2 linked regions of the Sinorhizobium fredii USDA 257 genome follow. Each later gene encodes a partner of the first gene's protein in a complex. Links are inferred from orthologs where the notes say so. Each region holds a gene or a part of one and is shown on either strand. Other genes may lie near its edges.

Region 1 (3,678 bases):
GCGTTCGCCTTCATGTTGCGGCGCGCCGCGTCCAGTGCATCATGATCGGCCTCGAACAGATCGATTCCCTTGAGCCCGGGTGATGCCTGCGCCAGCATCACCGAGAGATAACCCCAGCCGGCGCCGAAGTCGGCCGCATGGCCGGTGAAGTCCTTCGGCAGGCGCGAGGCGAGAAGTTCCGAGCCGGCGTCGACGCGATCATGCGAAAACATGCCTGGTGCTGCCTCGAAGAGGCCGTCCACCCGCACCGGAACCTTGGCGAGTTTGTGAACGGCATCGGCCACATCCTCCGGCCGGGTGAACCAGAAGGCGACGCCGTGGTACTTCGGCAGATGGTCGCCGTTCCATTCGAATTTGTCGATGCGCTTCCTCAGAGACTGGATGCCGTCTTCCTTGCTGCCGGCAACGACGATGAGGGCGCCTTCGCGTGTGCGCTTCAGCGCCTCGGCGATTCGATCCTCGTTCTCGCCCTTGTGTTTGCCGCAGAGCACCAGAGCGACGTCATAGTCCTCGCCCGCAACGACAGGGCTCACATCGGCCCGCATCGCCTCCAGGGTGCGATAGAGCGGCCGCAGGGGCTGCACGGCGGAAATCGGTGCCACGAAGCCCTCGGGCAGCCGGTAGCCCGCCTCGGCACCGAGAAAGAGTACACGCTCGCCTTCTCCAGGCGGATCGATGATACCGGTTTCGAACGGGTGGAACAGGGTTTTCAGCGCGTCGCGGCTCATGGGTCGTTTCCATTTTTCTACAAGAAAAGGGCGCGGAGCCATCCGCTCCGCGCCCCTTTTCAACTGGCTGAAGCCGGCTTATTCGGCCGCTTCGCCGCCGTCCTTCTTATCGGACTTTTCGGCGACGACCTCCTTGCCGGTCGCCTGGTCGACGACCTTCATGGAGAGGCGGACCTTGCCGCGCTCGTCGAAGCCCATCAGCTTGACCCAGACCTTGTCGCCTTCCTTGACGACGTCGGTGGTCTTGGCGACGCGCTCGGAGGCGAGCTGCGAAATGTGGACGAGGCCGTCGCGGGCGCCGAAGAAATTGACGAAGGCGCCGAAATCGGCGGTCTTGACGACCGTGCCTTCGTAGATCTGGCCGACTTCCGGCTCAGCGACGATCGAGTGGATCCACTTGCGGGCGGCTTCGATCTCCTTGCCGGACGAGGACGCGATCTTGACGGTGCCGTCGTCTTCGATGTTGATCTTGGCGCCGGTCTTCTCGACGATTTCGCGGATGACCTTGCCGCCTGAGCCGATGACTTCGCGGATCTTGTCGACCGGAATGTTCATGACCTCGATGCGCGGCGCAAACTCGCCGAGCTGGCCGCGGCTCTCGGAGATGGCCTTGGCCATTTCGCCGAGGATGTGCAGGCGGCCGCCCTTGGCCTGGTTGAGCGCAACACCCATGATCTCTTCGGTGATGCCCTCGATCTTGATGTCCATCTGCAGCGAGGTGATGCCGGCTTCGGTACCGGCAACCTTGAAGTCCATGTCGCCGAGATGATCTTCGTCACCGAGGATGTCGGAGAGGACGGCGAAGCGGTCCTCTTCCTTGATGAGACCCATGGCGATACCGGCGACCGGCTTGGCGAGCGGAACGCCCGCATCCATCAGCGCCAGCGAGGTGCCGCAGACCGTCGCCATCGACGACGAGCCGTTGGATTCGGTGATCTCGGAAACGACGCGCAGCGTGTAGGGGAACTGCTCGGCTTCCGGCAGCATCGGGCGGATAGCGCGCCAGGCGAGCTTGCCGTGACCGATTTCGCGGCGGCCCGGGGAGCCCATGCGACCGGTTTCACCGACCGAGAAGGGCGGGAAGTTGTAGTGCAGCATGAAGCGTTCTTTGTACATGCCGGTCAGGCTGTCGACATACTGTTCGTCTTCGCCGGTGCCGAGCGTGGCAACGACGATCGCCTGGGTTTCACCGCGGGTGAAGAGCGCCGAGCCGTGGGTACGCGGCAGAAGACCGACTTCCGAGACGATCGGACGTACGGTTTCGAGATCGCGGCCGTCGATGCGGCTCTTGGTGTCGAGGATGTTCCAGCGAACGATCTTGGCCTGCAGGTGCTTGAAGACAGAGGCGATTTCCTCGGCCGAATGGGCCGGGTTCTCGATGCCTTCCGGCAGAAAATGTTCCTTGACCTTCGCCTTGACGGCGTCGACGGCGGCGTAGCGGGCAGCCTTCTCGGTGATCTTGTAGGCGTTGCGCAGCTCGTCTTCGGCGATCGACAGCATGGCATTTTCAAGAGCGGAGTGGTCTTCCGGATCGAACTCGCGCGGCTCCTTGGCGGCAACTTCGGCGAGCTTGATGATCGCGTCGATCACCGGCTGGAAGCCCTTCTGGCCGAAAACGACGGCGCCGAGCATGACGTCTTCCGGCAACTCCTTGGCCTCGGATTCGACCATCAGCACGGCTTCCTGCGTGCCGGCGACGACGAGATCCAGCGAGGATTCTTCCATTTCGTCGAGGTGCGGGTTGAGCACGTATTCGCCGTTGATGTAGCCGACGCGGGCTCCGCCGATCGGGCCCATGAAGGGAATGCCGGAGAGGGTCAGCGCCGCGGAGGCTGCGACCATCGAGACGACGTCCGGGTTGTTTTCCAGGTCATGCTGCATGACCGTGATGATCACCTGGGTGTCGTTCTTGTAGCCCTCGGGGAAGAGCGGGCGGATCGGCCGGTCGATCAGGCGCGAGACGAGCGTCTCGTTCTCGCTTGGGCGGCCTTCACGCTTGAAATAGCCGCCGGGGATCTTGCCGGCGGCATAGGTCTTTTCCTGATAGTTGACGGTCAGCGGGAAGAAATCCTGACCGGGCTTCGGTGCCTTGGCGGAAACCACCGTGGCGAGCACGACGGTTTCGCCGTAAGTGGCGAGAACGGCGCCGTCGGCTTGACGGGCGATCTTGCCGGTTTCGAGCTTGAGCGGACGCCCAGCCCATTCGATTTCTACCTTGTGGGTCTCGAACATGTTCTGTCCTTCGTGTGCGGGAGATCGTCCGCGGCTGTTGCAGCGCAGGCGATCCTGTTGCCGCTTGGTGTGGCGCATCACGGGCAAGACAACGGGAGGCTTCTAACCGAACCGGCCGCTCGCCACTTTGCCGCGCTGCCGCATGGAAGCGCTTCGGCGAGCAGGCGCCGAAGCATCCTGCAATCCTGCCCCATGACGGGCCATCGGTTGATCCGCGATACCGGCCCATCCGGTTCGCTGGACATTCTCTCCCTAATGCTGCGCCCTCGGCGCCCGTGGAGAGTCAATTCGGTGGGCGCTTCAGCGCCCAAAAAAATCCGGCGGATCGCCAAGCGACCCGCCGGACAGTCGATTAGCGACGGATGCCGAGGGCACCGATCAGCTTGCTGTAGCGCGCTTCGTCTTTCTTCTTCAGATAGTCGAGGAGCGAACGGCGGCTGGAAACCATCGCGAGAAGACCACGGCGGGAATGGTTGTCCTTCTTGTGGTCCTTGAAGTGTTCGGTCAGGTTGTTGATCCGTTCCGTCAGGAGTGCAACCTGGACTTCCGGAGAACCGGTGTCGCCTTCGATGGTTGCAAATTCCTTGATAAGCTGAGCCTTGCGCTCTGCAGTGATCGACATCGGTTGATCCTTTCGTTTCGAGGATTTTAGGGTCGCCGGCAGCCGGGATGTCGTCCAGCCGCGGCCGTTCACACGAAGAGGCGGTGCCTTTCGCTG
Region 2 (3,662 bases), 2.8 Mb from region 1 along the record:
ATTTCCGGCGGTGGCCGGAGTTCTTGATGGTGATTTTCACCGACTGCCCGCATGCGGGCGTATTCATCGGGCCTCCCCCTCGAGGTCCAGGACATTGGCATTCTTGTTTGGTCTTTGATGTGACTCAGCAGCATCGGTCAGAAGTAAAGAGGCCCCGGGACGGAATCGTTCCGGCCGCCGTCTGGCTGCTGCACCATCACCTGCGCCAAACAGGACCTTTCACATCCGGCGCAGTTTCCGACGTGTTCGACAGCCTTCAACGCGAAGTGCCTCTGTCTGCCGTTGCTCTGCGCCGAGGAGCAGAACTTAGATGGCAGAGAAAATGCTTATCGATGCGTCTCACTCAGAGGAGACGCGCGTCGTTGTCGTTCGCGGGAACCGCATAGAAGAATTCGATTTCGAATCGGAACATAAGAAGCAAATCCGCGGCAATATTTATCTGGCCAAGGTGACCAGAGTGGAGCCGTCGCTCCAGGCGGCCTTCGTGGATTACGGCGGCAATCGCCACGGCTTTCTGGCCTTCGCCGAAATTCACCCCGACTACTACCAGATCCCCCTCGCCGATCGTCAGGCCCTGTTGAAGGCCGAAGCCGAGGACGCCCGCCGCGAGGACGACATCGAGCCGGTCGAAACCGCAAACGATCATGCCGCGGCGCCGACAAAGGACGAGGTTCCGGCCGAGGCCGCCGAGACTGCAACCGAGACGCCGGAAGAGGCAACGGAAGTCGAGGCGGAGAAGCCCAAGGCCAAGCCGAAGCGCACGCGCCGGCCGAAAGCCAAGGCCAGCGAGCAGAAGGAAGAAGCTCCGGGCGACGCCGAAGCCAGCGAAGAGGGCAGCAGCGGTGAAATGGCCGCGATGGTCGATGTCGACTCGATTTCCGAGGACGTCGATGCGCGCCGTCGCCGCGACGACGATGATGATGACGATGACGACGGCCATGACGGCGAGAAGGAAATCATCGAGTCCGTCGGTGCCGAAGACGCGATGGAAGAAGTTCCGGACCGCCACGCCCGCAAGCCGCGCAAGCAGTATCGCATCCAGGAAGTGATCAAGCGTCGGCAGATCCTTCTTGTTCAGGTTGCCAAGGAAGAACGCGGCAACAAGGGCGCAGCGCTCACCACCTATCTTTCACTTGCCGGCCGCTATTCGGTGCTGATGCCGAACACGGCGCGTGGCGGTGGCATCTCCCGCAAGATCACCAACCTGCAGGATCGCAAGCGCCTGAAGGAAATCGCCCGCGGGCTCGACGTGCCGCAGGGCATGGGCGTGATCCTGCGCACGGCCGGCGCGAACCGCACGAAGGTCGAGGTCAAGCGCGACTTCGAATATCTGATGCGCCTGTGGGAGAACGTCCGCACGCTGACACTGAATTCGACCGCCCCCTGCCTCGTCTACGAGGAAGGCAGCCTGATCAAGCGCTCGATCCGCGATCTCTACAACAAAGACATCAGCGAGATCATCGTTTCCGGTGAAGAGGGATACAAGGAAGCCAAGAGCTTCATGAAGATGCTGATGCCGAGCCACGCGAAGGTCGTGCAGCCCTATCGCGACGTGCATCCGATCTTCTCGCGATCCGGCATCGAAGCCCAGCTCGATCGCATGCTGCAACCGCAGGTGACGCTGAAGTCGGGCGGCTACATCATCATGAACCAGACCGAAGCGCTAGTTTCGATCGACGTGAACTCCGGGCGCTCCACCCGCGAGCATTCGATCGAGGACACCGCGCTTCAGACCAATCTGGAGGCGGCCGAGGAGGTTGCGCGGCAGCTGCGTCTTCGCGACCTCGCCGGGCTTGTCGTCATCGACTTCATCGACATGGAAGAAAAGCGCAACAACCGCGCCGTCGAGAAGAAGCTCAAGGATTGCCTGAAGAACGACCGGGCGCGTATCCAGGTCGGCCGCATCTCGCATTTCGGTCTGCTTGAAATGTCGCGCCAGCGCATTCGCGCTTCGGTGCTCGAAAGCACGATGCAGTCCTGCCCGCATTGCAACGGCACGGGCCATGTCCGCTCGCAGTCGTCCGTCGCGCTGCATGTCCTGCGCGGTATCGAGGAGTATCTGCTCAAGAACACCACGCACGACATCACCGTCCGCACGATCCCGGAAATCGCGCTTTACCTGCTCAATCAGAAGCGCGGCACGATCACCGACTATGAACGGCGCTTCGGCGTCTCCATCATTATCGAAGCCGATGCCCATGTGGGCGCGCAGCACTTCGCGATCGACCGGGGCGAACCGGTCGAAAATCCGGTGAAGATCGAGCAGATCCTGCATTTCGCGCCTGAACCGGAAGACGAAGAAGACGTCGTCATCGAGGAAGATCTGGACGAAGAAGAAGCGGAAGAGATCACCGCCGAACGCCGGGAGCAGCCGAAGGCACAGCAGTCCGACGACCAGAATGGCCGCAAGCGCAAGCGCCGCCGCCGCCGCCGCGGCAAGGGCGCAGGCCAAACGCCGGAATCGGCCGCCGCCGAAGCCGGAGACATGGACGATGGCGCAGTCGACGAAGCCGACGATGCCGAGGACGAAGGCGAAGCCCAGGATGCTCTAACGGCAGACGGCGACCAGAAGCGCAAGCGCCGCCGTCGCGGCAAGCGGGGCGGCCGCCGCAACCGGCCGGAGCTGTCGGAAGCCGAGGGCGAATCCGCTCTTGCGGCGGAATCCGGTGAAGAACCGGCTGATGCCGAGGAAGCGGCGGAGGCGGAGGATGCGGATGTTGCTGCCGCCGCGGCCATCGAACAGGTCGTGGATGCCGCGCCTGTCGTCGCAGAGCCCCCGGCAGAGGAAGCAAAGCCGGCAAAGCCGAAGCGCAGCCGCAAGAAGGCCGTCGTGGCCGAGGCACCGGCGGAAAATGCCGACACAGCCGCCGAACAGGCTATCGAAGCGCAGCCGAACGAACCCGTCCCTGCTGCGGTGGAAGAAGCGGCCGCGGACCTGGAAGGCGCCAAGCCCGCACGCGCGAACCGCGATCTGACGACGATTGCCTCAGAGCCCGTCGTGACCTCGAACGTCGCCAAGGGCGAAGCCGAAGAAGAGCCGGCCAAGCCGAAAAAGGGCGGCTGGTGGCAGCGCCGCGGCTTTTTCTAAAGGAACCATGAGCTTACCAACAAGAAAGCCCGGATCGCTCCGGGCTTTTTTATTGCGACTATCGGCCGAGCAGCGCAGGAGGCCGGCTATTTCAACCAGCCTGCAATGCGGTCCATCGCTTCGGCCATGTCGGCGGCCGAACCCGCGTAGGAAAAGCGCATGGTGCGGTGCCCCTCGAGCGGATCGAAATCGAAGCCTGGTGTGGCGGCGACGTTGATCTCGGCCAGCATGCGACGGGCAAATGCCATGCTGTCATTGGTGAACCGGCGGGCGTCCACATAGGCATAGAAGGCGCCATCCATGGGCGATGCGATCGAAAAACCGATTTCGGGAAGGCGCTTCAGCAGGAGATCGCGGTTTGCGGCATAGGATCGCTTGTAACCGTCCAGTTCCTCGTGCGCTCCGAGCGCCGCCTCGGCGGCAATCTGCGAAAGCTCCGGGGGCGAGATGTAGAGGCTCTGGGCGATTCTCTCGAAGACCCGGATCTGGGCTTCCGGCAGCACCATCCAGCCGATGCGCCAGCCGGTCATGCAATAATATTTCGAGAAAGAGTTGATGACGACCGCGTCATCGG

Evidence for each region.
Region 2: the proteins of pnp (region 1) and USDA257_RS16340 are in contact, whole or in part, in a cryo-EM structure (PDB 9QH0), measured with the Escherichia coli proteins. The link is inferred for Sinorhizobium fredii USDA 257 from one-to-one orthologs.

What each region holds. Positions count from the first base shown.
Region 1 is NC_018000.1:6,345,502-6,349,179, reverse strand. What follows is about bases 384-3,312. They hold pnp (polyribonucleotide nucleotidyltransferase), read right to left. Parts: upstream 2,961-3,312; coding sequence 807-2,960; downstream 384-806. Other genes in these bases: USDA257_RS29695 (class I SAM-dependent methyltransferase), read right to left, coding at 384-728. Outside these bases: more of USDA257_RS29695, read right to left, coding at 1-383; rpsO (30S ribosomal protein S15), read right to left, coding at 3,313-3,582. UniProt on the Escherichia coli protein: Involved in mRNA degradation. Catalyzes the phosphorolysis of single-stranded polyribonucleotides processively in the 3'- to 5'-direction. Also involved, along with RNase II, in tRNA processing.
Region 2 is NC_018000.1:3,534,055-3,537,716, reverse strand. Bases 1-3,288 are described here. They hold USDA257_RS16340 (Rne/Rng family ribonuclease), read left to right. Parts: upstream 1-310; coding sequence 311-3,088; downstream 3,089-3,288. Other genes in these bases: USDA257_RS16335 (pyridoxal phosphate-dependent aminotransferase), read right to left, coding at 3,175-3,288; USDA257_RS37480 (hypothetical protein), read right to left, coding at 1-53. In the rest of the region: more of USDA257_RS16335, read right to left, coding at 3,289-3,662. UniProt on the Escherichia coli protein: Endoribonuclease that plays a central role in RNA processing and decay. Required for the maturation of 5S and 16S rRNAs and the majority of tRNAs. Also involved in the degradation of most mRNAs.